Variovorax paradoxus: one gene and its partner. The protein of the gene in region 2 interacts with the protein of the main gene of each other region in a pairwise test. Links are inferred from orthologs where the notes say so. Each region holds a gene or a part of one and is shown on either strand. Other genes may lie near its edges.

Region 1 (14,219 bases), 4.2 Mb from region 2 along the record:
CCGGCGCCGATCTCGACCACCATCGCGGCGAGGGTGATCCACATCACGAGGCGGGTGCTGCGCTCGGCCGATTCGTTGCCGGCGCCGAAGTGATGGTCGTGCTGCCAGGCACTCAGGTCATGGGTGTGCATGGGTTTCAGATTCCGAAAAGGTCTTGTCCATCCGAGCGGCTCGAAGGCGGCGTCACGCCCAGGTGGCGATAGGCCGCCAGCGTGGCGATGCGCCCGCGCGGGGTGCGCTGCAGGTAGCCCTGCTGAATGAGGTAGGGCTCGATCACGTCTTCGATGGTGCCCGGCTCCTCGCCGATACTGGCCGCCACGTTGTCCAGGCCCACCGGGCCGCCGTCGAAGCGGTGGATCACGGCTTCGAGCAGCTTGCGGTCCATCAGGTCGAAGCCCTGCGGATCCACGTCGAGCATCGCGAGCGCCTTGTGCGCAATGTCTTCGGTGATGCGGCCGTTGCCCTTCACCTCGGCGTAGTCGCGCACGCGGCGCAGCAGGCGGTTGGCGATGCGGGGCGTGCCGCGCGAACGGCGCGCAATCTCGAAACCGCCGGCTTCGTCGGTTTCCACCTTCAGCAGGCCGGCGCTGCGCCGCACGATGAGCGCCAGTTCCTCGGGCGTGTAGAACTCCAGCCGCGCGACGATGCCGAAGCGGTCGCGCAGCGGGTTGGTCAGCATGCCGGCGCGGGTGGTGGCGCCCACCAGCGTGAAGGGCTGCAGGTCGAGCTTGATGCTGCGCGCCGCGGGCCCCTCGCCGATCATGATGTCGATCTGGTAGTCCTCCAGCGCGGGATAGAGGATTTCCTCGACCACCGGGCTCAGCCGATGGATCTCGTCGATGAAGAGCACATCGTTGGGCTCGAGGTTGGTCAGCAGGGCCGCCAGGTCCTTGGGCTTCTCGAGCACCGGGCCGGAGGTCTGGCGCAGGTTCACGCCCAGTTCGGCCGCGATGATGTGCGACAGCGTGGTCTTTCCAAGGCCGGGCGGCCCGAACAGCAGCACGTGGTCGAGCGCTTCCTTGCGCTTGCGCGCCGCGCCGATGAAGATTTCGAGCTGCTCGCGCACCTTGGCCTGGCCGACGTATTCGTCGAGCAGCTTGGGGCGCAACGCACGCTCGATCGCCTCTTCATGGGGCGAAGCGGGGGCGGCGGACACCACGCGGGGGGGAGCGGGCGCGAAATCGTCGGTCTGAATGGTCATGGGAGAGGGTTTTGCGTTTGTGAGTTTAGTGCCTGCTCACTGGCAGAATGCTTCGGCCATATAACAAACGAGGGGAAGCCAAGGGTGTCGATCTACGAACTGAAACCTCGGTTCCAGGGGCTGCTGCGGCCGCTCGTCGGGCGCCTGCACGCCGTGGGCATCACCGCCAACCAGGTCACGCTGGCCGCGTGCCTGGTGTCGGTGGCACTCGGGCTCTGGCTTTTCTTCGCGGCTCCGTCGCTCGCGGCTTTCGCGCTCATTCCGGCCTGGATGTTCATTCGCATGGCGTTCAACGCCATCGACGGCATGCTGGCGCGCGAGCACGGGCAGCAAAGCAAGCTCGGCGCCTTCCTCAATGAACTGACCGATGTGGTGTCCGATGCCGCGCTGTACCTGCCGTTTGCGCTGGTGCAGCCGTTCAGCCCGTTCTGGGTCGGCACGGTGATCGTGCTCGCGGGCCTGAGCGAATTCGCGGGCGCACTCGGCCCCACGGTCGGGGCCTCGCGCCGCTACGACGGGCCGCTCGGCAAGAGCGACCGCGCCTTCGTGTTCGGCGCGCTCGGCCTCTACGTGGCACTGGGGTGGCCGCTGCCGGGCTGGACGGCCTGGCTGATGCCTCTTCTCGCCGTGCTGGTGGCCTGGACGGTGGTCAACCGCATCCGCCGCGCACTGGCCGAAGCCGTGTGAACCCATCCACGAACAACGAACAACGAACAACGAACAAAGAAATAACGACAGGGATTCGATGACCGACACAATCACCCACCAGCGCACTCCGCAAGAGCGCCAGTTCCGCACGCACGACGGCGAATCGCTGTTCTACCGGCACTGGCCGGCCACGGGGGCCACGCGCCGCGGCGCGATCGTGCTGTTCCACCGCGGCCACGAGCACGGCGCGCGCATGGCGCACCTGGTCGACGAACTCGACCTGCCCGACTTCGACTTCTTCGCCTGGGACGCGCGCGGCCACGGCCGCTCGCCGGGCCAGCGCGGCTACAGCCCGAGCTTTGCCACGTCGGTGCGCGACGTGCAGACCTTCGTGCAGCACATCGGCAGCGCGCACGGCGTGGCGGAGCACGACATCCACGTCATCGCGCAGAGCGTGGGGGCCGTGCTGGTCTCCACCTGGGCGCACGACTACGCGCCCAAGGTGCGCGGGCTCACGCTGGCCTCGCCGGCGTTCAAGGTCAAGCTCTACGTGCCGTTTGCGCGCGCGGGGCTCGGGCTCATGCACAAGCTGCGCGGCCTGTTCTTCGTCAACAGCTATGTGAAGGCGAAGTTCCTCACGCATGACCCCGAGCGCATTGCGAGCTACGAAAGCGATCCGCTGATCTCGCGGCCCATCGCGGTGAACATCCTGCTGGGCCTCTACGAAGCGGCCGACCGCGTGGTGGCCGATGCCAACGCGATCACGCTGCCGGTGCAGTTGCTGATCTCGGGCGCCGACTGGGTGGTGCACCACAAGCCGCAGCACCAGTTCTTCGAACGGCTGGGCAGCGCCATCAAGACCAAGCTGGAGCTGCCGGGCTTTTTCCACGACACGTTGGGCGAGAAGGACCGGGCGCCGGCGGTGCGGTCGATTCGCGACTTCATCCTGCAGCTGTTCGACCAGCCGCCGGTACCGGTCGACCTGCGCGCCGCGCACCTGAGCGGCAACACCGCCGATGAGTCGCGTGCGCTGGCCGAGCCCCTGGCGCCGCTCTCGCCGCGCGGCGCCTACTGGGCCTTGACGCGCGGCAGCCTGCGCGTCGGCGGCAAGCTGTCGAGCGGCGTGAAGCTGGGACACGACACCGGCTTCGATTCGGGCAGCACGCTCGACTACGTCTACCGCAACGAGCCGCAGGGCAAGGGTGCGCTCGGCCGGTCCATCGACAAGACCTACCTGAACTCGATCGGCTGGCGCGGCATCCGGCAGCGCAAGATCCATGTCGAGGAGCTGATCCGCATCGCCATGGAGCGCCTGGCCGAGATGCACCGCGAGGTGCGCGTGATGGACATCGCGGCCGGCCATGGCCGCTATGTGCTCGACGCGGTGGCTGCGAGCCCGGTCAAGGCCAGCTCGATCCTGCTGCGCGACTACAGCGGCATCAACGTGCGCGACGGCCGCGCGCTGATCGCCGAGAAGGGCCTGGAAGAGGTCGCCCAGTTCGTGCAGGCCGACGCCTTCGACCGCATCAGCCTGGCCAGCGTGACGCCGCGGCCCACACTGGCCGTAGTGTCGGGCCTGTACGAGCTCTTCCCCGACAACGAGATGGTGCAGCGTTCGCTCGCAGGCGTGGGCGACGCGGTCGAAGACCGCGGCTACCTGGTCTACACCGGCCAGCCCTGGCATCCGCAACTCGAGATGATTGCGCGCGCGCTCACCAGCCACCGCCAGGGCGAAGCCTGGGTGATGCGCCGCCGCACGCAGGCCGAGATGGACCAGCTGGTGGAGGAGGCGGGCTTCCGCAAGATCGACCAGCGCGTCGACGAATGGGGCATCTTCACCGTCTCGCTCGCGGTGAGGGTCGGGTGACCGGCAGGCTCGGCGCCCTATGAAACACTGGCTGGCACAGCGTCCATGGAAGCGGGCCGCCGCATGGCTGGTGTTCCTGGGGCCGTTGTTCTACGCGACCTACGGGCTCGCCAACTGGTGGGCCACCACGCTCGCGCAAGTGCCCTCGATGGCTTTCGCGTGGGAGCGGCAGGTGCCGTTCTGGGCCTGGACGATCTTTCCGTACTGGACCATCAATGTCTTCTACGCGCTCTCGCTCTTTCTCGCGCGCAGCAAGCACACGCTCGACCGGCATGCGCTGCGGCTCGTGAGCGCCACGCTCGTCGCCTGCGCCTGCTTCGTCGTCTGGCCGCTGCATTTCAGCTTCGGGCAGCCGGCGGTCGAGGGCGCGCCGGCGTTCTTGTTCAACGCGCTGCGCGGCTTCGACCAGCCCTACAACCAGGCACCTTCGCTGCATATCGCGCTGGCGGTGATCCTGTGGGACTGGTACCGCCAGTTCCTGCGCGCGCTGTGGGCGAAGCTGGTGCTGCATGTGTGGGCGTTCGCCATCTGCGCCTCGGTGCTCACGACCTGGCAGCACCACTTCATCGACATTCCGACCGGGGCGCTGCTCGGAATCTTCTGCGTCTGGCTGTGGCCGCTGGAGCGCACGGTGTCGATGCCGGGCGCCTGGCAATGCACGCGCGATGCGCAGCGCTGGAAGCTCGCCAGCTTCTACGCCGCCGGTGCGGCCGTGTTTCTTGCGGCGGCTTTGTACGGCGGCGGCATGTGGCTGTGGCTCGCTTGGCCCGCGGCCTCGCTGGCGCTGGTGGCGCTGGTGGCGCTCAACTACATCGGCTTCGGTGCGCGCGGCTTCCAGATGAACACTCAAGGCCGCATGGGCTGGGCGGCGCGCTGGCTGTTTGCGCCCTATCGACTCGGCGCGGCCCTCAATGCCTGGCTCTGGACGCGCAGGCTGCCGGCGTCGGTCGAAGTGGTGCCGGGCCTGCGCCTCGGACGCCTGCCGACCCAGGCCGAATGGATCGCCGCCGGACGGCCACGGATCGTGAGCCTGTGCGCCGAGTTGCAGACGCCCGCGGGCGTGCCGCACGCGCGCTGCGTGCCGATCCTCGACCTGACCGTGCCGCCGACCGTGCGGTTGCAACGCGCGGCCGCCGTCATCGAAGGACAGCGCCTCGATGCCGCCGGCGCGCCGGTGTGGGTGTGCTGCGCGCTGGGCTTCTCGCGCAGCGCCGCGGCGACCATCGCGTGGCTGGGGCGCTACGGCGCATCGGGCGGCCTCGCGCAAGCCGAAGACACGGTGCGCCTTGCGCGCCCGCAGATCGTGCTGCGACCCGCGTGGCGGATTTCACTCGAGCCGCTGGGCACCGCCGCTGCCGGAGTGCCGCCCCATGACTGACAACGAACGCGCCACCTGTGCGGCGCTGGCCGGGCTGCTTCGCGCCGCGGCGGTGCTGGCGGCCTGGGGCTTCGCGCTCATGTGCATTGCGGCGCTGGTGCTCGCGCTCACGGTGCGATCGCTCTCGGTCACGGCCGCCATGAGTTTTGGCGCAGTGGTGGTGCTGGGCACGCTCGAGCGCTATTTCGCATTCAGGCTGCAGCTCGACCAGGCGCTGTTCGACGATCTGGCGCGCGGCGCCATCCCGTCGCTGAATGCGCTCGACACCGCGCTCGACCGGCTCGGCCTGCGCAATGCACCGGCAACGAAAGCAGCCCGGCCGCTCGACGACCGCGTGCAGGGCACCCGCCAGCTCATGCAGCGCCATGCCGTCGTGATCGCCTGCCAGAGCGCCATGTTTCTCCTTGCCTTGATGACCCAGGACCTCACGTGACCGAAGAAGAAGATCAAAATAACAGGGAAACCGGCCGGCCCGAAAGTACGGTGCTGCGCCGCGCGCTTGCCGTCGTCGCGGGCAAGCTGATCATCGGCGCAGCCGGCCTCCTGACCGGCGTGCGCGCCATCTGGAGCGGCACCACGCCCAAGGCCGAGCAGACGCTGTACTTCGCCAATCACACGAGCCACGGCGACTTCGTGCTGCTGTGGGCCACGCTGCCGCCCGATCTGCGCGCGCTGACGCGGCCGGTGGCCGGGCAGGACTACTGGATGGCCTCCAAGATGCGCCAGTTCATCGGCGCCGACGTGTTCAACGCGCTGATGATCCGGCGCGACGGCTCGGGCCAGGGTGGGAACCCGGTCGACCAGATGAAGGAGGCGCTGGAGGGCGGCGATTCGCTCATCATGTTCCCCGAGGGCACCCGCAATACGGGCGACGAGATCCTTCTGCCGCTCAAGAGCGGCCTCTATCACCTCGCGCGCGCCTGCCCCAACGTGCGGCTGGTGCCGGTGTGGATCGAGAACCTGAAGCGCGTGCTGCCCAAGGGCACCTTGGTGCCGATTCCGCTCGCCTGCACGGTTCGCTTCGGCGCGCCGATCACGCTGGCCGAAGGCGAAGACAAGAGCAGCTTTCTTGCGCGCGCACGCGCCGCCATGCTCGACCTGCGCCCCGAATACGACCGGGTGCCAGAACAAGAAAAAGCAACGACGACGCCATGAACATCTCGCCCTCCACCCAGACCACGCTGCAATTGTTCGGTGGCGTCGCCGGCGTGCTGATTCTTGCCTCGGCCATCGGCGCAGCGCTCAAATGGCGCGTGGCGCAAGGCCAGCCCCATTCGGTGATCGACAACCTCAACGCGCGCGTCAATGCGTGGTGGGTGATGGTGGCGGTGATCGGCCTTGCCTTCGCCTTCGGCAAGGGCGGCGTGATCGTGCTGTTCTATTTGATCTCGTTCTACGCGCTGCGCGAGTTCATCAGCCTGGCCTACACGCGGCGCGGCGACCATCATGCGATTGCGGCGGCGTTCTACATCGGGCTGCCGGTGCAGTATTTCCTGGTGTGGATCGATTGGTACGGGCTCTATTCGATCTTCATTCCGGTCTACGCCTTTCTCGTGCTGCCCATACTCGCGGCCGTGGGCGGCGACACGCAGCGCTTCCTGGAACGCACTTCGAAGATCCAGTGGGGCCTGATGATCTGCGTGTTCTGCATCAGCCACGTGCCCGCGCTGCTCACGCTGCAGATCCCCGGCTTCGAAGGCCGCAACCTGCTGCTGATCGCTTTTCTGGTGATCGTGGTGCAGGGCAGCGACGTGCTGCAGTACGTCTGGGGCAAGCTCTTCGGCAAGCGCAAGGTGGCGCCCGAACTCTCGCCCTCCAAGACCTGGGAAGGCCTGGTCGGCGGCGTGGCGAGCGCCACCGCACTGGGCGCGGCGCTCTACTGGGCAACACCGTTCAATCCCTGGCAGGCGGCGCTGATGGCGCTCACCATTTGCCTCATGGGCTTCTTCGGCGGACTCGTGATGTCGGCCATCAAGCGCGACCGCGGCGTGAAGGATTGGGGTTCGATGATCGAAGGCCACGGCGGCATGCTCGACCGGCTCGACTCGGTGATCTTCGCGGCGCCGATCTACTTTCACGCGCTGCGCTACTGGTGGGTGCCGTGAGCACGGCGCGCACAAGCGCAACAAAAGCGGCGGCGGCCGAGCGCGTGCCGCATGACACGCCCGTCGATTGCACCACCGCCGCCGCGTGGGAGCGTTGGCTGAAGCGCCATCACGCCGACGCGGCCGGCGTGTGGCTGCGAATGGCCAAGAAGAGCAGCGGCATTGCATCGGTCAACCACGCCGAGGCGCTCGAGGTTGCGCTGTGCTACGGCTGGATCGACGGGCAGCGCAAGGCGGAAGACGACAAGCACTTCCTGCAGCGCTTCACCCCTCGCACGCCGCGCAGCACCTGGTCGAAGATCAACCGCGACAAGACATTGAGGCTGATCGAAGAAGGCCACATGCAGCCAGCCGGCCTGGCCGAAGTCGAGCGTGCTCGCACCGACGGCCGCTGGGAGGCGGCCTACGATGCCCAAAGCATCGCCACCGTGCCGCCCGACCTGCAGGCCGCGCTCGACGCGAATTCCAAGGCCGCCGTCTTCTTCGCCAAGCTCGACTCGCGCAACCGCTACGCGGTGCTGTTCCGAACGCAGGGTGCGAAGAAGGCCGAGACCCGGGCGCGGCGTATTGCGCAGTTCGTGGAAATGCTGGCCAAGGGCGAGAAGATCCACCCCTGAGACGACTGCCACGCCTAAACCTTCTGCAACGCGTGGATGCCCGGCTTGAAGGGCCCCATCGCGACCCCAAGCTCCCACAGCGCGAGCGCCCCAGGATGCAGTACGTAGCCTCTCAGTTTGGCCACGCCGCGTTTGCGTATTTGGCGATTCAGCCGGGAGGAGAAGGATGTGATCCTCGCGAAATCCCATGCCTCGACAGGACCGTCCTCGGGGAACGTGGCGGACCAGGTCTGCGCTCGCAACAGGGTGTTGTGGTTCGTGTGTGAATTGTCCAGCCGCACCTTGTCGATGACCGGCGCATGCAGGTGCAACTGCACCATGCCCCACCCGCTGGCGCTGTACCTGAAGGCGGCGCCACCGCAGGCCTGCGGATTCAGCGCAATGTGGCGCGGCACGAAAGCCGGACCGGCCCCTCGCACGTAAAGGCTCAGAAGAACCGCTTGGCACGGCGGCTCACCAGGAGGCCGTTGGAACCGCGCCAGCACCTCGGCGGCGGAACGAAAGCGTTTCAGCGGTTGCTCGAAAGCCGAGTAATGCTCGTAGACGTCGCAGCTGTCTTCGGCGAACAGCCATGAGAGCACGTCTTCGTGATCTTCAGGTGTTGCGTAGAAATCGCAGTTCGGCATGGCTTGCCATCATTTCGCCAGCGCCTTCAGCGCCAGCTTGATCCCCTCGCTCACCGTCGCATCCTTCGGCAACGCCTTGAGCGCCAACGCGGCTTCCTTGTCGCTGTAGCCCAGTGCGACCAGCGCCTGCAGGATGTCGGCCTGCGCGTCCGAAGCTGCATGCGCGGGCAGGCCGATGTCGGCGCCCAGCTTGCCCTTAAGTTCCAGCAACAGCCGCTCGGCGGTCTTCTTGCCGATGCCGGGAATCTTCACGAGCCGGCCGAGCTCCTGCGTGGTGATGGCCTGCGACAGTTCGCCCACGCTCATGCCCGAAAGCAGGCCAAGCGCCGTGCGCGGCCCCACGCCGGTGATCTTGATGAGTTGCCGAAAAGCCGCACGCTCCTCGGCGGTGCCGAAACCGTAGAGAATCTGCGCGTCCTCGCGCACCACGAAGTGCGTGAGCAGCGAAACGCGCTCTCCGGTGCCGGGCAGGTTGTAGAACGTGCTCATCGGCACATCGACCTCGTAGCCGACGCCGTTGCAGTCCACCACCACTTGCGGTGGGTTGCGTTCGGCCAATACGCCGGTGAGTTTGCCTATCATGGGTGCCCTTTTTCCTTGAAATGTCCGGCGTGATTCTGCGACACACCTTTGCTCCCCCCAACAACTCGCGCCTCGGCCACCTGTGCGGACCGCTGGATGCGCACCTGCGCCGCATCGAAGAGGCCCTGGGCGTGAAGATCGCGCACCGCCACGAGCAATTCAAGGTCGATGGTCCCAAGGCCTCCGCGCAGCGGGCGATGGACGTGCTGCAGGCGCTGTACGAAATTGCCCAGCGGCCGATCGACCCAGCCGTGGTGCAGCTCACGCTCGCGGGCGACGGCTCCATGATCGACGGCGACGAGGATGCGGCCATGCTCGTCACCCGCCGCGCCGACCTGCGCGCGCGCACGCCCACGCAGGCGCTGTATCTGGACAACATCGCCAAGCACGACATCACCTTCGGCATCGGCCCGGCCGGCACCGGCAAGACGTACCTGGCGGTGGCTTGCGCGGTCGATGCGCTGGAGCGCGCGGCGGTGCAGCGCATCGTGCTCACGCGACCGGCAGTGGAAGCCGGCGAGCGGCTCGGCTTTCTGCCGGGCGACCTGACGCAGAAGGTCGACCCGTACCTGCGTCCGCTGTACGACGCGCTCTACGATCTCATGGGCTACGAGAAGGTGCAAAAGGCCTTCGAGCGCAACGCGCTCGAAATTGCACCGCTGGCCTTCATGCGCGGGCGCACGCTGAACAACGCCTTCGTGATCCTCGACGAGGCGCAGAACACCACGGTCGAGCAGATGAAGATGTTTCTTACGCGCATCGGCTTCGGCGCCAAGGCGGTGGTGACGGGCGACGTGAGCCAGATCGATTTGCCCAAGCAGCAGCTGAGCGGGCTGATCGACGCCGAGCGCGTGCTGAGGCGCGTGAGCGGCATCGCGATCACGCACTTCACCAGTGCCGACGTGGTGCGGCATCCGCTGGTCGCCAAGATCGTCGACGCCTACGACGGTCAGCGCAAGCGCGCGGGTTCGCACTGACATGGCACTGGCCCAGCTTTCGCTTTCGCTGCAGTTCGCGCCGCGCTTCAAGGGCATCGAGCGGCACCGCGCCGCGTTGCCGCGCCATAGCGTCGCGCGCTGGATCCGCCATGCGCTCGATGTGGACGGCGAGGTCACCGTGCGCATCGTCGACGCCGAGGAAGGGCAGCGCCTGAACCGCGAATTCCGCGGCAAGGACTATGCGACGAACGTGCTGACCTTCGACTATGCGCAAAGCCCGATGGTGATGGCCGACCTGGTGCTGTGCGCACCGGTGGTTGCCCGCGAGGCCAGGGAAGAACGCAAGACGCTGGCCGCGCACTACGCGCACCTGCTGGTTCACGGCACGCTGCACGCGCAAGGCTGGGACCACGAGACCAGCGAAGCCGATGCCGAAGCCATGGAAGCGCGCGAAATCGAAATCCTGGCGGGCTTGGGCATCCGCAACCCCTACGGCCGGTCGTGATGACGGCGGCGCCCGGGACGAACACCGATCCGTGGCTGGCGCGCTGGATTCCGTTGCTCGCGGAGCGCGCGGGAACCGGCCCGGTGCTCGAACTGGGCTGCGGAACCGGCCCCGACAGTGCGGTGCTCGCCGGCGCGGGCCTGCACGTGGTGGGCATCGAGTTGTCGAGCGAGTCGGTAGCCGCCGCGCGAGCGCGGGTGCCGCACGGCGCCGCGTTTCACTGCCGCGATTTTCGTGCGCCTTTTCCGCTGCCTGGCGGAGAAGAAGACGGCAGCGTGGGCGCAGTGGTCGCGAGCCTTTCGCTGCACTACTTCGCATGGGACGAAACGCTGGCGCTGGCACGGCGGATTCGCCGCGTGCTTCGACCGGACGGCGTGCTGCTGTGCCGGCTGAACTCGGTGAACGACTTCCACCACGGCGCCAGCGGTCCGCCGCCGGACGGCGAAGACTCCTTCTATCTGGTGGACGGTGTGCCCAAGCGCTTTTTCGACCGCGCGGCAGTGGAGCGGCTCTTTGCCGACGGCTGGCGCATGCTGCATCTCAATGAATTTACGGTGCACCGCTACGAGCAGCCGAAGGTGCTCTGGGAAGCCGTGCTCGAACACAACTGAACGCGAAGGCGGCGCTACGGCGCCATCTGCAGCGGAATGGTGACGGGCCCGTCGTTGACGAGGTGCACCTGCATGTCAGCGCCGAACTCGCCGGTTGCAACCACCGGATGCGCCGCGCGGGCCCGCGCCACGAAGTAGTCGTAGAGCCGCCGCCCTTCGTCCGGTGCTGCCGCCTGTGTGAAGCTGGGCCGGTTGCCACCGCTCACGTCGGCCGCGAGCGTGAATTGGCTCACCACGAGCAGGCCGCCGCCGATGTCTTGCAGGCTGCGGTTCATCTTGCCGGCCTCGTCGGAAAAGATGCGCAGCTTCAATATCTTTGCGAGCATGCGGTCGGCCAGCGCATCAGCATCGCCGCGCTCGGCGCAGAGCAAGACAAGCAGGCCGGCACCGATGGCGCCGACGGTCTGGCCGGCGATGTCCACACGCGCGCTGGCCACCCGCTGGACGACGGCCTTCATGCCTCTTCTCCGATCTGCGTGGCACGGGCCTCCATGCCGAGCGGCAGCAGCTGGATGGTCACGCGCAGGCCGGGCACGGCATCCATCAGCACTTGTTCCAGCTCATCGCGCAGGGCCGCCGCGTGCTGCAGCGTCCAGTCGCCGGGCACGTGCATGTGCAGGTCGGCAAAGCGGCGCTGGCCTGCACGCCGCGTGACCATGTCGTCGAAGCGCAGCCGTGGGCCTTCGGGCAGGCGCGCGGCAAACTGGTCCAGCGTGGCGCGCAGCGTGGCGATGGTTTCGGGTTCGAGGGCTTCGTCCATCAGCCCTTGCGACGAGCGCCACACGAGCTTCACGCCTTCACGCACGATGTTGAGCGCCACGCCGATGGCCAGCAGCGGGTCGAGCCAGAGCCATCCGCTGAAGTGCACGGCCACAATGCCGATCACCACCGCGGCCGAGGTCCAGACGTCGGTCACGAGGTGCCGCGCATCGGCTTCCAGCGCGATCGACCGGTGCGTGCGCGCCGCTCTAAACAGCGCGAAGGCCAGGGCCGCGTTGAAGCCCGAGCTGATCACCGACAGCCCGAGCCCCCAGCCCAGTTGATCGAGCGGCTGGGGAGAAAGCAGCCGCTGCACGGAAACCCAGAGAATGGCGGCGGCGGCGCCGACGATCAGAATGCCTTCGAAGCCCGATGAGAAGTACTCGGCCTTGTGGTGGCCGTACGGATGGTCTTCGTCGGCGGGCCGCGCCGCCACGGTCACCATCGCCAGGGCGAACATCGCGCTGGCAAGATTGACGAACGACTCCATGGCATCGGAAATCAGACCCATCGAGTTCGTGACGTAGCCTGCCAGCCCCTTGAGCAGGATCGTGATCAGGGCAACGGCCACGGAAACGCGAAGCAGCGTCTTGGGGGTCAAAGTCATGTGCGGCGAGAGACGTTGGGCAAGAAAAACGGCCGAAATGCGGCAAAAGGCCGCATCTTTGTAGCCAAGTTCTCAAATGCGGCCTCCGCTTGTAACAGGTCCGATTTAATATTTGTGTCACAGCGAGACATTCGCAGAGAGTGATGATGAAAAAATTCCTGATCGCCCTGGGAGGCTTCGCCTTTTGGGGCGCAGTGGCGCTGGCCCACGCACAAACACCTTCCGCCGCAACAGCCGCGCCAACAGCCGCGCCGGTTGCCGAGCTGCAGGCGGGCTTCGTGAAGTCGGTGCGCGGCAACGTGCAGCTGCTCAGCACGGCTGGCACGCCTCGCGCAGCCAGCGCGGGCGATGCGCTCACCGCCGTCGACCGCATCGTGACAGGTCCGGATTCTTCCGCTGCCGTGGTCCTGCGCGACGACACGACGCTCGTGGTCGGGCCTTCGTCGCGGCTGGACCTGAAGGAATTCCACTTCAACGCCACCACGCACGAAGGCGGCGTGCTCGTGTCGCTGTTGCGCGGCTCGATGCGCATGATCACCGGACTGATCGGCAAGACGAATCCCGACGCCATCCGCGTGGAGACGCAAACGGCCACCATCGGCATCCGAGGGACCGACTTCATCGTGCAGACCGACGGCCAGCCATGATGATGAAGTTGCGACCCCATGCCACTCTCTTCCTTGTCGCCCTGACTGCCGCGCTGCTCGCCGCATGCTCGACGCCGGGCACCCGCGTGGTGCTGCTGCCGCAGGCGGACGACAAGCCTTCGGCCGTGGTGGTGCGTGCGAAAGACGGCGAAGAAGTTCTTTCCAGGCCCTATCAGCGCGCCACCGCGGCTGTCGGCGCGTCCGGCGCGCCCGTGGTCGACCAGGCGGATCCCGCCAAGGTGCGGGCCGAGAACAAGGTGCTGTTCGACATGCGCCCGCCTCCTCCGCAGCGCTACACGGTGTTTTTCGACGCCGGCGGCACCACGCTCACGGCCGCGTCGCAGCAGGTCATGAACGAGGCGATGATTGCGGCGCAAACCCGCAGCGGCAGCGACATCGTGGTGACCGGGCACACCGACACCAAGGGCGCTCTCGAGCAGAACGACATGCTTTCGCAACGCCGGGCGCAGGAAGTCGCGCAGCTGTTCGTGGAACGGCAGTTCCCGGCCAAGCGCATCGAGGCCGTCGGCCGCGGCGAACGCGAACTCGCCGTGTCCACGGCCGACGAGGTGGACGAGCCGCGCAACCGGCGCGTCACCATCGAAGTCCGGTGAAGCGGTTGGCGGCGAGCGCCGCCGCCGGCCTTTCCGTCAGCTGACGGTGACGCGCGCAAACTTGCGCTTGCCGACCTGCACCACGTAGCTGCCCGCGGGCAGCTTCAGCGCCTTGTCGCTGATCACGACCGAATCGACGCGCACGCCGCCGCCGTCGATCAGCCGATTGCCCTCGGAGGTCGAGGGTGCAAGGCCGGCTTGCTTGAGCAGCTGCGCAATGCCAAGCGGCGCCCCTCCCAACGAAACCTCGGGAATCTCGTCCGGCACGCCGCCCTTGCTGCGGTTGATGAAGTCCTGTTCCGCCGCCTCTGCCGCCGCCGCGCTGTGGAAGCGCGCGGTGATTTCCTTGGCCAGCGCCACCTTCGCGTCCTTCGGATTGCGGCCCGCCGCAATTTCGGCCTTGAGCGCCTCGATTTGCTCGAGCGACTGGAAGCTCAGCAGCGTGTACCAGCGCCACATCAGTTCGTCGGAGATCGACAGCACCTTGGCGAACATGGTGTTGGCGTCTTCGCTG
Region 2 (14,367 bases):
ATGTCGTCCGAGTAGGCAAACGCGGTTTTCTCGCCGCTGACCGCGCGCACGCCGACACCCTGGTCGATGCTGAAGCTGCCGGTCTTCACGATGCCCTCTTCCAGGCTCCAGCCCTCGCTGCGCGTGTATTGGAAGTACAGATCGGCATCGTCCACCCGGTGCGCGGTGATCTCGGCCAGGGCCTTGCTCAGGTGCGATTCGTCGAGCCCGAACGGCGTGAGAAGGAGCTGTTGCGCCGTGGCCAGGCGCTCGATGGTGGGTTCGCGAGAGATCATGAAGCGGATTCTAGGGCTCACCCCCAGGGTGCGCGCACGTCGTGTCACTTCGCCTTCTCCCCGCCAAGGGCAACACCAGTGCCCCGGCGAAGCCGGTTCCACGGTGTTCCCCGCGCGGGCTGCGGGTTAGTTCTGGGCGAGTTTTCTCGCCCGGGCGATCGACATCAGGATACCGAGCCCCAACCCCAGCGTGACCATGGCAGTGCCGCCGTAGCTGATGAACGGCAGCGGCACGCCGACCACGGGCAGGATGCCGCTCACCATGCCCATGTTGACGAAGGCGTAGGTGAAGAAAATCATCGTCACCGCGCCTGCCAGCAACCGCGAGAACAGGGTCGAGGCACTGGTCGCAATGGCCAGCCCGCGGAAGATCAGAAGAATGAAGGCGGCGATCAGCGAAAGGTTGCCCACCAGGCCGAATTCCTCGGAATAGGCGGCGAAGATGAAGTCGGTGGTGCGCTCGGGAATGAATTCGAGGTGCGTCTGCGTGCCCTGCATGAATCCCTTGCCGCCGACGCCGCCCGAACCAATGGCGATCATTCCCTGGATGATGTGGAAGCCTTTGCCGAGCGGGTCCTTGCTCGGGTCGAGCAGCGTGCAAACGCGCTGCTTCTGGTAGTCGTGCAATACCCGCCAGTCGACACCGTCGGCGCACAGCCGGGACTCGAAGCCCACGATCAGCGTGACCGCTATCGCGCCGATCACGACCGGCGGAACGATCAGCTTCCACGGCAGCCCGGCGAAAAAGATCACCGCCATGCCGGCGGCGAGCACCAGCAGCGAAGTACCCAGGTCAGGCTGCTTCATGATGAGCCCGACCGGAATGGCCAGCAGCACCGTGGCCACCACGAAATCGAGCGGGCGCAGCTGCCCTTCCCGGCGCTGGAACCACCACGCCAGCATCAGCGGCATCGCGATCTTGAGAATTTCGCTGGGCTGGATCACCACGCCGACGTTGATCCAGCGGGTAGCGCCCTTCTTCGTGATGCCGAAGAGCGCAACCCCGATCAGCAGCGCCACCCCCATGGCATAGAGCGGCACCGCGAACATCATCAGCCGCTGCGGCGGCACCTGGGCCACCACGAACATGATGAAGCCCGCCAGCAGCATGTTGCGGCCATGATCGGCAAAACGCGAGCCGTGGTCGTAGCCCGACGAATACATCGTCAGCAACCCGGCAAAGGCCAGCAACAGCACGGCAAAGGCCAAAAAGCCGTCGAAGCCCTGGAAGACGGGCGCGACGCGGCGCGCCAGGGAGGGCTGATTGAACACGGCGGACATGGGGGCGGATTATCCGCGCCCCGCAAGGCATCTCAGCCGAACACGAGCTGAACGACCGTGCGCCCCGGTCGGCTTTCCACCGCCAGCCGGGCGCCGACAGCCCCCGCGCGCTCCGTCAGCGCCCTGGGCACCTGCGATGCGTCGAAGCCGCGGCCGTCGTCGATCACGCGCAGCTGCACCGTCCCGGCCACCATCTCGGCCTCGATCCGCAGCGTCTTTGCCTGGGCATGCTGCAGCACGTTGGAAATGGCCTCGAACAGCAGAAACTGCAGTTGCCGCATGGCCTGTGCGTCGAGCTGCTTCACCGGCGCCAGTTCGTCCACCGCCCATTCGAGTTCCACGCCCGCCGCCGCGAGGCGCGGTTCCAGCCGGTAGCGAAGCGCCGCCAGCAAGGCGCCGACGTCGCCCGGCGGCAAATGAATGGAGTCGATCGACAGCTTGAGCTGGTCGAGCGAGTCGCGCAGGGTCCGCAGCAACTCCTCGGAGCTGGCCTGGCCCGACTGCAATTGCCGGATGGCCGAGCTGATGTGCGAACCCACGCCATCGTGCATGTCGCGCAGGACGCGCTCGCGCTCGTGGGTGCGTGCCTGGTCGCGCGCCACCTGCTCCAGCGCGGCGAAGGTCGAGGCGAGTTCGCGCTCGCGCTGCGCCACCCGCGCGGCCAGGGCCGCGACCGAACCGCGCGCCTCGACACTGGCGGCATGGAAGCGCCTGAGCACGATCAGCAGCAGCGCAATGCCGAAGAACACCGAGGAATAACGCACCCAGGTGGTTTCGCCGTAGGCGTCGCTCAGGCGGATCACGAGCCAGTCGCGGACGCCGAAGCCCAGCGTCACCAGTGCGGCGGCCGCCACCAGCAGGCGCTCCACGTTCGGCCGCCGCACCGTGGCGATGGCAAAAGCGCAGACGAACAGCGCAACGACTCCAATTTCCAGTGCGAGCCAGCCGGTGAGCCAATACGGCTCTTCACGGGACAGCGCCACCGAACTCGCGCCGATCGTTCCGGCGACCACGCCGGCCATCAGCCACCGCAACCAGCGCGTGCGAGGGTTGTTGCCCCAGCCCGCGAGGTGATAGCAGAACATCATGGCCGACGCCGCCCAGCCCGCATAGCAGGCGGCCATGAGCACGCCCCAAGGCCCCCAGGAGAGCGGCGGTTCGGCAATCACGGCGTCGGCCACCCGTATCGCCCAGCAGAACTCGGCGAGCGCCGCCCAGAAATAGATGCCGTCCCGCCGTTGCCATCCGACGGCATCCGCATCGACCTGCGTGAGCCACAGCGCGAGTGCAATGCCGCCGACGATGAGGCTGAAGGCGGTCAAGAGCACCGAGCCGGTAAAGCGCCAGCCATAGGCGCTTTCGAAAAGGTCGGTGCGCACCGGCGTGGCCGGCCCGACCGTCACGCGCGACAGTCCGGCGCGCCGGGCGCTGTCGGCGCGAATGCGGATCTGCAGGCGGTTGTCGCCCGCCTTCAGCAGGTGCCCCGGTATCGGCACGTAGATGGGAGCTTTGGCGTAGTCGGGCCCGTTGCCGCGGCCCAGGTCGCCGTAGACCTGCAGCAACGCGTCGTTCAGCCGCACCTCGAGGACGTTGCCGGCGCGGGGAATGAAGATGCCCCACGGCGTCTTGGGCTCGGCTTCGAGGGTGAACGGCAGGTCGAAGCTCGCGAAGCCGGGACGCCCTCCGTGCTGGCGGTCCCAGTGGTAGGAAAGCTCGACGGGCGATGTGTGCTCAACGCCGTCGACCGTGGCGACGACAGTGCCGCTGTGCAGTTCGGCCGGGCCCTCCGCCGCTGCAGCAGCCATGCCTGCGACCGCGGCCGCCGCCAGAACTACCGCGAGCCACAGGAAGCAAAGCGCCCTGCGCGGCCTCCCGAACATGCGCCCCGCCACACGGTTCACCCGGGGTGGGACAGCAGGCCGAGGCGCGTGGCCTCGAACACCGCCTCGCTCTTGGAATGCACCGCCAGCTTGCCGTAGAGATTCTTGATGTGTGTCTGCACCGTGTGCACGCTCAGCCCCTTGAGCCGTGCGATTTCCGCATAGGAAAAGCCGCGCGCAATCAGCGTCAGCACTTCGTGCTCGCGGGCGGACAGCAGGCTCGGAGCGGCGCTGGCGGCGGCAGCCTCGGGGGCCGCGGCGACGGGTGTACCCGCCAACTGCAGGCTGCGGTACTTGGCGAGCACCCGCCGCGCGATCATGGGCGAGATGGGCGATGCACCGGCCTTCATCTCCACAATGGTCTGCGCGATGTCCTCGGGCGCGGCATCCTTGTGGATGTAGCCGACGGCGCCGGCTTCAATGCTCGAAAGCACGTTTTCCTCGTCTCCGAAGACGGAGATCACCAGCGGCTCGCAGCCCGGAAAGCGCGCAACGGCATCGCGGATCACGTCCAGCCCGCTCCCGTCGGGCATGCCGAGATCGACCAGCAGCACGTCGGGAATGGTGGTGGTCCGGGCCAGCCAGGCCAATGCCTCCTGTACGGTGCCGGCGCTTCCGAGCCAAAAAAGGCTCGCGCTGCGCTGCACGCTGGCCTCGAAGAAGGCGCGTGCGCGGCTGTCGTCTTCGACCACGAGCACGCCCCAGCGGCGCGCCGTTCCGGCATCCAGAGCCTCAATATTCATGGGCTTAGCATAAGGCGCCGCGCCTATCGAACAAGCTGCGGCCCCTCCCATTTTCATGGGATGCCAACACCCGCCCGGGCCGGAAAACTCGCGCCGCCCCTTCACACGTCGATCCGGCAAACACGAAGCCGCCAGCGACCTGACGGAACCGCGGCATTGCCAAAATGCAACAAGTCCAGCGTACTTGGACGCTCCCGGCGCGCAAGCTGAATACTTTCGGGCTCCGAGTGCGGCCGGCGCCGGCCGAATGCAGAAAATTCCCGCACTTCCGAGATTCCAGTGGTCAACAATCACTTCCCCGCACGAAGCCCGCATGCGAGAGCCTTCGACGGAAGCCGCGTCGCGCACGCAGACCTCATGCAAAATTCCCCGGCTCCCTCAACGGAGTTGCGTCGACAGCACCACTTCAGCCTCTGCCTCGCATGGACCCGCAAGCCACTCATCTGTTGTACCTGCATGGTTTCCGCTCCTCGCCCCGCTCCACCAAGGCACGGCTGATGGCGCAGCGCGTGGCACTGGAGCACCCCAAGCTGCAGTGGTGGTGCCCGCAATTGCCACCCTCGCCGCGCGAAGCCATCGACATGGTGATGAAGGGCATTGCAGACTGGCCTCGCAAGTCGATGGCCGTGGTCGGCTCCTCGCTCGGGGGCTTCTATGCCACCTACGTTGCCGGCATGACGCGCTGCCGCACCGTGCTGCTCAACCCGGCCGTGCATCCCGCCCGCGACCTGGCGCTCTACATCGGCGACCAGACCACGTGGCAGGACCCGGCCGAACATTTCTATTTCCGGCCCGAGTACATCCAGGAACTGCGCACCATGGAAGTCGGCAGCCTCACGCGGCCCGAACGCGTGCTGGCCATCATCGCCAAGGGCGACGAGGCGCTCGACTGGCACGAAATGTCCGCGCGCTACCCCGACAGCAACATCAAGCTGCTCGAGGGGGGCGACCACGCGCTGTCCGATTTCGAGCAGAACCATCTCGACGAGGTCATCGCCTTCATCAACCCGGTCTGAAGCCCGGGAGGGTGCCGAGTCTGGGACAATCCGGGCATGTTTGTATTGTTTGAAGAAGCCGGCAAGTACCTCGGCGGCCGCGTGCTGTCGGAGGCCGAAGCATCGGCGCAGGTCGAGCTCGACACCGGCAAGCGCGTCAAGGTCAAGGGCGCCAACATCGTTCTGCGTTTCGAGAAACCGGCCCCGGCCGAGTTGATCGCCGAAGCGCGCGCGCTCGCCGCCACGATGGATCTCGACTTGGCCTGGGAATTTGCCGCCGAGGGCGAATTCGGCTTTGCCGAACTCGCGGCCGACTATTTCAGCGACAAGCCCACGCTCGCGCAGCAGGCCGCCGCGCTGTTCGGGTTGTTCGAGGCACCGCACTACTTCCGCCGCGCGGGCAAGGGACGCTTCAAGAAGGCGCCGGCCGACATCGTGCAGCAGGCGCTCGCCGCCATCGAGAAGAAGAAAGTCGTCCAGGCGCAAATCGTCGAATGGGCCGGCCAGCTGGCCGAGGGCGTCTGTCCGCAGCCGATTCGCGAACAGCTCTACAAGATCCTGTTCAAGCCCGACAAGAACGCGCCCGAATACAAGGCCGTCGTCGACGCCGCGCGCGCCACGCAGCGCCCGCCGCTCGACCTGCTGGAGCGCGCCGGCGCCATCGACTCGCCCTACCAGTTCCACTGGCGGCGCTTCCTGTTCGAGAACTTCCCCAAGGGCACGGGGTTTCCGGCACTCGCCGCACCGGCCATCGTCGACGAGCTGCCGCTGGCCGCCGGCGTGCAGGCGTTCTCGATCGACGATTCGCAGACCACCGAGATCGACGACGCGCTTTCGGTCCAGGGCCTGGGGACCGGCACGGTCACGGTCGGCATCCACATTGCAGCGCCAGGCCTCGCGCTGACGCCCGGAAGCGCCATCGACCAAGTGGCGCGCGCGCGCATGTCCACGGTCTACATGCCGGGCCACAAGATCACGATGCTGCCCGACGAGGTGGTCAGCGCCTACACGCTGCTCGAAAGCGGCGATCGCCCGGCCGTGTCGCTCTATGTGCGCTTCGACGAAGCCACGCTCGAACTGCAGTCCAGCGAGACGAAGCTCGAGCGCGTGCCCATCGTGGCCAACCTGCGGCACGACCAGCTCGACAGTGTCGTCACGCAGCCGTGGCTCGAAGACGCATCGTTCGCAAGCGAGAACACGCCCGAGGCCGCGGCCAACCTGCGCGCTCCGCTCTCCTTCCTGTTCCGCCTCGCCAAGCAGCTGAAGGCGCAGCGCGAAGTGGTGCGCGGCAAGCCCGAGAACTTCAACCGGCCCGACTACAACTTTCGCCTCGTCGGCAACGACGGCGAGCCGAACGGCAGCGAGCAGGTGCAGATCACCACGCGTCAGCGTGGCGCGCCACTCGACCTGATCGTGTCCGAGGCGATGATCCTGGCCAACAGCAGCTGGGGCGGCTGGCTTGGCGAACTCGGCGTGCCCGGGCTCTACCGCAGTCAGGCGAGCCTGGCGCCGGGCATCAAGGTGCGCATGGGCACGCGGGCATTGCCGCACGCGGGCCTCGGCGTGAAGAGCTATGCCTGGAGCACCTCGCCGCTGCGCCGCTACACCGACCTCGTGAACCAGTGGCAGATCATTGCGGCCGCGCGCCACGGCAAGACCGCCGCGCTGGCGGCGCCCTTCAAGCCGAAGGACGCCGACCTGTTCTCGATCCTCTCAGGCTTCGACGCCGCCTACGCAACCTACAACGCCTACCAGGGCGGCATGGAGCGCTTCTGGACGCTCAAGTACCTGGAGCAGCAAGGCATCACCGAGCTTGAAGTCACCGTCATCAAGGACATCCAGAACGGCGCGCTGGTGCGTGCCGACACGCTGCCGCTGGTGTTCCCCGTGGCGGGCCAGCAGGAACGTGGCGCCCGCCTGCGCGTGAAGCTTGGCGAGATCGACGAAATCGCGCTCGACGTGCACGGCACGGTGCTCGAGCGCCTCGATGCGCCCAAGATGGATGCCGCGGCCGACGAGGAAAGCGGCGATGAGGAAGAAGAAGTGGCCGGCCCGATTGCTATTGCCGTTGACCTGACCGACAGCGAGCCGGCACCGGAGAACACGCCGGCGTAACAAGCGCCGCGCGGAATATAAAAACCATTCAATGAGCCGCGAGGAGCGCCGTCAATGAACTTCAGGGATCTGAGCACGCTGCAGATTGCACTCGGTGTGTCGGTCATCGCGCACGCTGCGCTTCTGACGGTGCGTTTCGTCGACCCTGAATCGTTCAATCGGGTCTTCAGCGACACGCCGCTCGAGGTGATCCTCGTCAATAGCAAGACCAAGGACAAGCCCGACGCCACGGCCCGCGTCATGGCGCAAACCTCGCTGGCAGGCGGCGGCGATCTCGAACGGGGCCGCGCCACCAGTCCGCTGCCGCCTTCGAGTTTTACCGCCGTGGGCGACTCCATCGAAGAAGCGCAGCGCCAGGTCGACGCGATGCAGGCACAGCAGATGCAGCTGCTCGCGCAACTCAAGCGCGACTTGGCCGCCATGCCCGCACCCGATCCGCGCGTGTCGGGCGACCCGAAAGAGGCTGTTGCGCGCGAGGAAAAGCGACGCCAGATGGTCGAGTTGCTGGCCGAAATCGAGCGGCGCGTGAACGAAGAAAACGCGCGCCCCAAGAAGCGCTACCTGAGCCCTTCGACGCGCGAGGCGGCCTATGCCATCTACGTGGACACGCTGCGCCGCCGCATCGAAGTGCGAGGCACCGAGAACTTTCCCACGGCCGCCGGCAAGAAGCTCTACGGCGAGCTCAAGATGACGATCACCATCAATCACGACGGCAAGATCCTCGACACCGTGGTCGATGAAAGCTCCGGCGACACCACGCTCGACCGGCGCGCCAAGGCCATCGTGCACAGCATCGGCAACTTCGGCAAGTTCACCGATGCAATGCGCAAGCAGACCGACCAGATCGTGCTGCAGTCGCGTTTCAAGTTCACGCGCGACGAGACCATCGAGCTCTCCTCCCAATAGCAACACCAGCAAGCAACGGCGCCATGGATCTGTATTGCGTAATGGGCAACCCCGTCGAGCACAGCCGCTCGCCCCGCATCCATGCCCGATTTGCCGAGCTCTGCGGCCAACAGCTGGAATACACCCGCCGGCTCGTGCCGATCGGCGCCTTCGCCGAAGGCGTCGCCAGCTTCCGGCGAGAAGCCGCGGAGCAGGACAACGTCGCGCGCGGCTGCAATGTCACCGTGCCCTTCAAGTTCGATGCCGCCGCCATTGCACAGCACACCAGCGAGCGCGCCCTGCTCGCGCAAGCCGTGAACATGCTGCGCTTCGAAGCCGACGGCGGCATCCACGCCGACAATACCGATGGCATCGGGCTCGTCAACGACATCGTGCGCAACGCCGCCGTGCCGCTGGCGGGGCGCGAGCTGCTGCTGATCGGTGCGGGCGGCGCCGCCGCCGGCGTGCTCGGGCCGCTGCTCGACGCAGGCGCTTCGCGCATCGTGGTGGCCAACCGGACCGTCGGCAAGGCCATGGCACTGGTGCAGCGCCACGCGGCGCTGGCCTTGCGCCACGGCGCCACGCTCGAGGCCTGGGCGCTCGATGAAGTGGCCGGTAATTTCGACGTGGTGATCAATGCCACGGCCTCCAGCCTCGCCGGCGATGCGGTGCCGGTGCGCGCGCAGGTACTGCGGGACGGCGCGCTCGCGGTCGACCTCATGTACGGCCCGGCCGCCGCCGGCTTCATCGCATGGGCCGAAGCGCACGGCGCCGTGGGGCGCGACGGACTCGGCATGCTGGTCGAGCAGGCGGCCGAAGCATTCGAAGCCTGGCGCGGCGTGCGCCCGCCCGCCGCGCAGGTGCTGGCCGAATTGCGCGCTTCGCTCGCTGCCGGCCAATGAAACGGCTGCTGCGGCTGATTGCCTGCCTGCTGGTGGCGGGCGTGGCGCTGGAGCTTTTCTTCGTCGCGCGCATTACGGCCATGGCCGTGATCGCTCCGCAAAGCACCGCGTTCCAGCGCTCCGAAGCCTGGCAGATCGCCATTCACCAGGGCAGCAAGGGCGCGTGGCGCCAGGAGTGGGTGCCCTACGCGCAGATCAGCGACAACCTCAAGCGCGCCGTCATCGCCAGCGAGGATGCCGATTTCATCGACCACAACGGCGTCGAATGGGAAGCCATCGAACGTGCGCGGCAACGCAATGCCAAGGCCGAGGAACTCGCGGCGCGGCGGGCAGCGCGCGCGATCGCGCGCGGCAAGCCGGTGCGTCCGGTGCAGCTGCGCGGCGGCTCGACCATCACGCAGCAGCTCGCGAAAAACCTGCTGCTCTCCAGCGAGCGCACGCTGCTGCGCAAGGGCCAGGAACTGGTGCTCGCCACGCTGCTCGAAGTGCTGCTCGATAAGCGGCGCATTCTCGAGATCTATCTGAACAACGTCGAATGGGGCGAGGGCGTGTTCGGCGCCGAAGCCGCCGCCCAGTACTACTTCAGAAAACCCGCCTCGCGCCTGAGCGCCGGCGAGGCCGCGCGCCTGGCCGTGATGCTGCCGAGCCCGAAGTTCTTCGAGCGCAAGCTGGGTTCGTCCTATCTCAGCGGACGGGCATCGACCATCGCCGCGCGGATGCCGGCGGCCGAGCTGCCCTGAGGCCGGCACGCAGCGCTTCGGCGGCCAGCACGGCCGCAAAGCCGATCGCATAGGCCAGCACGTCCCACCAGTCGGCCGTACTGCCGAGCACGATGCGCAAGGCACGGTTCGCAATGTGCAGGTGCCAGTTCGATGCAAGGTACTGGCCGAGTTCAACGGCCAGGCCCACACCGAATGCGGCCAGCGCCAGCGGCAGCACGCGCGCGGCGATGAACGTCCTGAAGACGAAATAGACCCACACCACGGCCAGCACGTCGCCAAAGAAACTGCGCAGCCAGCCCCAGCGCGCGCCGACGGTGGCCAGCAGCACGAGAACAACGAACAGGGCCAGCGCCCAGACCAGGGAAAGAGGATCGAAACGCCATCGCATGGCCCGTATCATCGCTCCCATATGCTGGCAAAGCTCACAGGTTGGTTGTTGTTGGGAATCATCCGACTGCTCACGGGCGCCCAGGCACGCTGGTACGGCTGTCCGCCGAAGGCCGAACAGCGCATCTACTTCGCCAATCACCAGAGCCACGCCGACCTCGTGATGATCTGGGCCGCCCTGCCCGAGGAACTGCGCAGCATCACGCGACCCATTGCGGCGCGCGACTACTGGGCCAACACGCCGTTCAAGCGCTGGATCACGACCGAGGTGTTCAACGCCGTGTATGTGGAACGCGCGGCCACGGCGCCGGGTTCGGCGGCACCACCGGCCGCCCGGGCGGAACCGGAGACGCCCCAAGCCCCCGTGCGAAATTCCGTTGGACCGCAAGCCGAGCGCATCGAGCCTTCGATGGAGCCGTTGCTGCCGATGGCGCCGACGGCATCGCCTGTCGTCGATGTCACCCCCGAGGCGTTCGATGAAGTGCAAGGGCGGCTCGATCTTCCTGCGCCTCCACCTTCCCCGCCGGCCGCCCCCCCTGTCGAACCGCCGGCCGTGACGGCGGAAGCAGAGCCCTCCGCCCCCGCTGAACCCCCAGTCGCCGACCCGCTCGCACCCTTGGTCGAAGCGCTGCGCAGCGGCGACTCGATCATCATCTTTCCCGAAGGCACGCGCGGCCACACGGGCGAACCGCAAAAATTCAAGTCCGGCCTCTACACGCTCGCGACGATGTTTCCCGAAGTGGTGCTGGTGCCGGCATGGATCGACAACGTGCAGCGCGTCATGCCCAAGGGCGAGATCGTGCCGGTGCCGATCTTGTGTTCGGTCACATTCGGTGCGCCGATCCGTGTGGAAGAAAGCGAAGAGCGCCGCCCGTTCCTCGATCGCGCGCGTGCTGCGGTGATCGCTTTGCGCGATGTCTGAAATGAAAGCTTTCTCTTTGCGCCGTGTTGTGCGTCATTCGGGGCGCGCACCCGCCGACGGGGTACCTTGCTCCGCGAATGTCCTCCGGCCTGCGGCCTCCCCCTTGATTTCGCTGCGCAAGGCACCCCATCGACGTGAGCGTTATGCACGCCGGTCGTTGATCGGCCGTACACCACGAGCGTGTCCCAGTGCACAGGGCATCGGGTGCTCCCCGCAGCGAAATCAAGGAGGAGGCGAAGCCGGGGGACATTCGCGGAGGGGAGTACCCGGTGGCCTGTGCACGCGCCCTGAACAAGAGCGCCTAGAACGCAGCCACCAACAACAGCGCGCAACAAAAAACTGACATGAACCAGTTCCTGCGCAGCCTCACGCCGACGCAACAAGTCGCGGCCCTCTTCCTCATCGTCTTCGGCCTGCTCGTCGTCGCGAGCACCACGGCACTCTTCCTGAGCTTCAGGGAACGCCGCAACCCCGTGCACGACGCCACCTGGCAAGCCGAGCTCGCCCATTACCGCAAGTTGCTGGGCACCACCTGGTTCATGGTGGTCGTGTTCTGGGTCGGCTGGGCACTCGGCGAAACGGTGGCCACCGTCCTGTTCGCGCTCATCGCCTTCTTTGCGCTGCGTGAGTTCATCACGCTCTCACCCACACGACGCGGAGACCACCGCAGCCTGATCCTGGCCTTTTTCGTGGTGCTGCCGATCCAGTTCTGGCTCGTAGGCACCGCGCGCTTCGACCTGTTCACCGTGTTCATTCCGGTCTACGTGTTCCTCGCGATTCCGGTCGCCAGCGCACTCGCCGACGACTCCAGCCACTTTCTCGAGCGCAACGCCAAGCTGCAGTGGGGCATCATGGTCTGTGTCTACGGCATGAGCCACGTGCCGGCGCTGCTGCTGCTGAGCTTTCCGGGCTACGAAGGCAAGAGCGCCTTTCTCGTGTTCTTCCTGGTGTTCGTGGTGCAGACCTCGGTGCTGGTGCAGCACGTGATCTCGCGCCGCACGCAGCGCAAGCCCTTCGCGCCCAATGTGAGCCGCAGCTTCAACTGGACCAGCTGGGGCATCGGCATCGTGGTCGCCAGCCTGGTGGGCGCGCTGTTCTCGTTCATCACGCCCTTCAAGTTCGGCCAAGCGCTCGCCGTGTCCATCATCGCCTGCGTTGCGGGATCGATGGGGCACCTCGTGATGAAGGCGCTCAAGCGCGACCGCGGCATTCCGAACTGGGGCAAGAAAGGCGCGGGCGTGACCGGCGCCAACGGCCTGCTCGACCGTGTGGACGCGCTGTGCTTCGCCGCGCCCATCTTCTTCCACTCGATCCGTTGGTACTTCAACCTCTGACATGCGCATTCTCGGCATCGACCCCGGCTTGACCACCACCGGCTTCGGCGTGGTGGATGCGGATGGCCATGCGCTGCGCTACGTGGCGAGCGGCACCATCAGCACCCGGCACCTGGGCACCGGCAATCTGCCGGCACGCCTCAAGGTGCTGTTCGACGGCATCGGCGAAATTGCCGAGCGCTACCAGCCCGATGCGTCGGCCGTCGAAATCATTTTCGTCAACGTCAACCCGCAGTCGACACTGCTGCTGGGCCAGGCCCGCGGTGCCTGCGTGACCTCGCTGGTGAACAGCAAGCTCACGGTGGCGGAATACACCGCGCTGCAAATGAAGAAAGCGGTGGCCGGCCATGGCCAGGCCGCCAAGGCGCAGGTGCAAGAGATGGTGAAGCGCCTGCTCGATCTGCCGGGTCTGCCCGGTGCCGACGCGGCCGACGCGCTCGGCATTGCCATCACGCATGCGCAGGTGGGCCGGTCGATGGCACGGTTGGCCGAGGCGGCCGAGCTGTCGAAGACACACGCCGGCACCTACCGGCAAGGTCGTTCGAGGTAGCGCCCTTTCAGGCTCTCGTTGGCCGGCCGCGAAGCCTGCGAGCCTAAGCCACCCGTTCGGCGATCAGGACGGCAAAGAAGCCGAACGCCGCAAGCAGGGTCCACTTGAGCACGATCCAGCCGAAGTGCCGGTACTTGACCTGCCCCGTTCCTGCATAGAAGGCGAACGACACGCCGGCCACCAGCAGAAGCAGCAGGATGGCCCAGCGGAAGACAAGCATCGCCGAAAAGGAGGCTTGCCTACCAGGCCCGCGCCACTTCGCCGAAACCGCGCGGTGCGCGCTTCTCGTCTTCGAAGGTCACGACCTCGTAGGCGTCGCTGTTCGCCAGCAGCTCGCGCAGCAGCTTGTTGTTGAGCGCATGGCCCGATCGGAATGCGGTGTAGGCCGCGAGCAGCGGCTTGCCGATGATGTACAGGTCGCCCATGGCGTCGAGGATCTTGTGCTTCACGAACTCGTCGTCGTAGCGCAGACCGCCGGCATTGAGCACCTTGGTGTCGTCCATCACGATGGCGTTGTCGAGCCCGCCGCCGAGCGCCAGGCCCTTGCTGCGCATGTACTCGACTTCCTTCGTGAAGCCGAAGGTGCGGGCGCGCGCGATGTCGCGGCTGTATGAATCGGTGCCGAGGTCGAACTCCACGCGCTGGCCGGTGGAATTGACCACGCGGTGATCGAAGTCGATTTCGAAGCTCAACTTGTAGCCGTGGTATGGCTCCAGGCTGGCCCACTTCTCGTTGGCGCCCTCGCCCTCGCGCACCTCGACCTTGCGGGTCACGCGAATGAAACGGCGCGGCGCCTTCTGCAGTTCGATGCCCGCGCTTTGCAGCAGGAACACGAACGAAGAGGCCGACCCGTCGAGGATCGGCACTTCGTCGGCCGTGATATCGATGTAGAGGTTGTCGATGCCGAGACCCGCGCAGGCCGACATCAGGTGCTCGACCGTCTGCACCTTCGCTCCGCCCGTCGAGACCGTGGAAGCCAGGCGCGTGTCGGTCACCGCTTCGGCCGTCATGCGGATGTCGACCGGCTCGGGCAGGTCGACGCGCCGGAACACGATGCCGGTGTCCGCCGGAGCGGGGCGCAGCGTGAGTTCCACGCGTTGGCCGCTGTGAAGCCCCACGCCCACGGCGCGGCTGATCGACTTGAGGGTTCGTTGTTGCAGCACGCCCGCGATTTTAGGCGCGCGGCGCGCGTGGCGGCCTATGCCCCTCGCTATGGCACCGATAGACATAGGTTCTATTTCAAGCGCCCACGATGGACGCAAGGGGCACGAAGCGAACGCAGCGCCTAGGGCCGGCGGAAGTCCCTTTCAGGTCTTCCCCGTCACCCCTTGCGAACCTTCGTGCCCTCTGCGTTCGGTGGCCTGGCGTCAGTCGGC

Evidence for each region.
Region 1: the proteins of ruvC (region 2) and ruvA interact in binary tests that used the Escherichia coli proteins (3 or more experiments, as listed by UniProt). The link is inferred for Variovorax paradoxus from one-to-one orthologs.

Annotation. Positions count from the first base shown.
Region 1 is NZ_JAUSXG010000001.1:102,801-117,019, reverse strand. Bases 7,239-9,991 are described here. They hold ruvA (Holliday junction branch migration protein RuvA), read right to left. Parts: upstream 9,025-9,991; coding sequence 8,452-9,024; downstream 7,239-8,451. Other genes in these bases: QFZ42_RS00505 (PhoH family protein), read left to right, coding at 9,045-9,991; QFZ42_RS00515 (hypothetical protein), read right to left, coding at 7,831-8,442; QFZ42_RS00520 (YdeI/OmpD-associated family protein), read left to right, coding at 7,239-7,816. Outside these bases: CDF family Co(II)/Ni(II) efflux transporter DmeF, read right to left, coding at 1-131; Holliday junction branch migration DNA helicase RuvB, read right to left, coding at 137-1,201; QFZ42_RS00550 (CDP-alcohol phosphatidyltransferase family protein), read left to right, coding at 1,286-1,888; QFZ42_RS00545 (bifunctional alpha/beta hydrolase/class I SAM-dependent methyltransferase), read left to right, coding at 1,947-3,716; QFZ42_RS00540 (phosphatase PAP2/dual specificity phosphatase family protein), read left to right, coding at 3,736-5,094; QFZ42_RS00535 (hypothetical protein), read left to right, coding at 5,087-5,527; QFZ42_RS00530 (lysophospholipid acyltransferase family protein), read left to right, coding at 5,578-6,249; QFZ42_RS00525 (phosphatidate cytidylyltransferase), read left to right, coding at 6,246-7,199; more of QFZ42_RS00520, read left to right, coding at 7,187-7,238; more of QFZ42_RS00505, read left to right, coding at 9,992-10,001; rRNA maturation RNase YbeY, read left to right, coding at 10,003-10,467; QFZ42_RS00495 (class I SAM-dependent methyltransferase), read left to right, coding at 10,467-11,078; dtd (D-aminoacyl-tRNA deacylase), read right to left, coding at 11,093-11,536; QFZ42_RS00485 (cation diffusion facilitator family transporter), read right to left, coding at 11,533-12,444; QFZ42_RS00480 (FecR family protein), read left to right, coding at 12,588-13,091; QFZ42_RS00475 (OmpA family protein), read left to right, coding at 13,094-13,705; tyrS (tyrosine--tRNA ligase), read right to left, coding at 13,742-14,219. UniProt on the Escherichia coli protein: The RuvA-RuvB-RuvC complex processes Holliday junction (HJ) DNA during genetic recombination and DNA repair.
Region 2 is NZ_JAUSXG010000001.1:4,304,554-4,318,920, forward strand. Bases 11,316-14,216 are described here. They hold ruvC (crossover junction endodeoxyribonuclease RuvC), read left to right. Parts: upstream 11,316-12,442; coding sequence 12,443-12,991; downstream 12,992-14,216. Other genes in these bases: QFZ42_RS20720 (phosphatidate cytidylyltransferase), read left to right, coding at 11,452-12,441; QFZ42_RS20730 (hypothetical protein), read right to left, coding at 13,035-13,211; lpxC (UDP-3-O-acyl-N-acetylglucosamine deacetylase), read right to left, coding at 13,231-14,154. Outside these bases: metalloprotease TldD, read right to left, coding at 1-275; rod shape-determining protein RodA, read right to left, coding at 402-1,556; QFZ42_RS20675 (sensor histidine kinase), read right to left, coding at 1,589-3,361; QFZ42_RS20680 (response regulator transcription factor), read right to left, coding at 3,454-4,179; QFZ42_RS20685 (YqiA/YcfP family alpha/beta fold hydrolase), read left to right, coding at 4,602-5,195; QFZ42_RS20690 (ribonuclease catalytic domain-containing protein), read left to right, coding at 5,232-7,289; QFZ42_RS20695 (energy transducer TonB), read left to right, coding at 7,344-8,195; aroE (shikimate dehydrogenase), read left to right, coding at 8,219-9,076; QFZ42_RS20705 (transglycosylase domain-containing protein), read left to right, coding at 9,073-9,816; QFZ42_RS20710 (ribosomal maturation YjgA family protein), read right to left, coding at 9,761-10,198; QFZ42_RS20715 (lysophospholipid acyltransferase family protein), read left to right, coding at 10,208-11,107; cell division protein FtsZ, read right to left, coding at 14,359-14,367.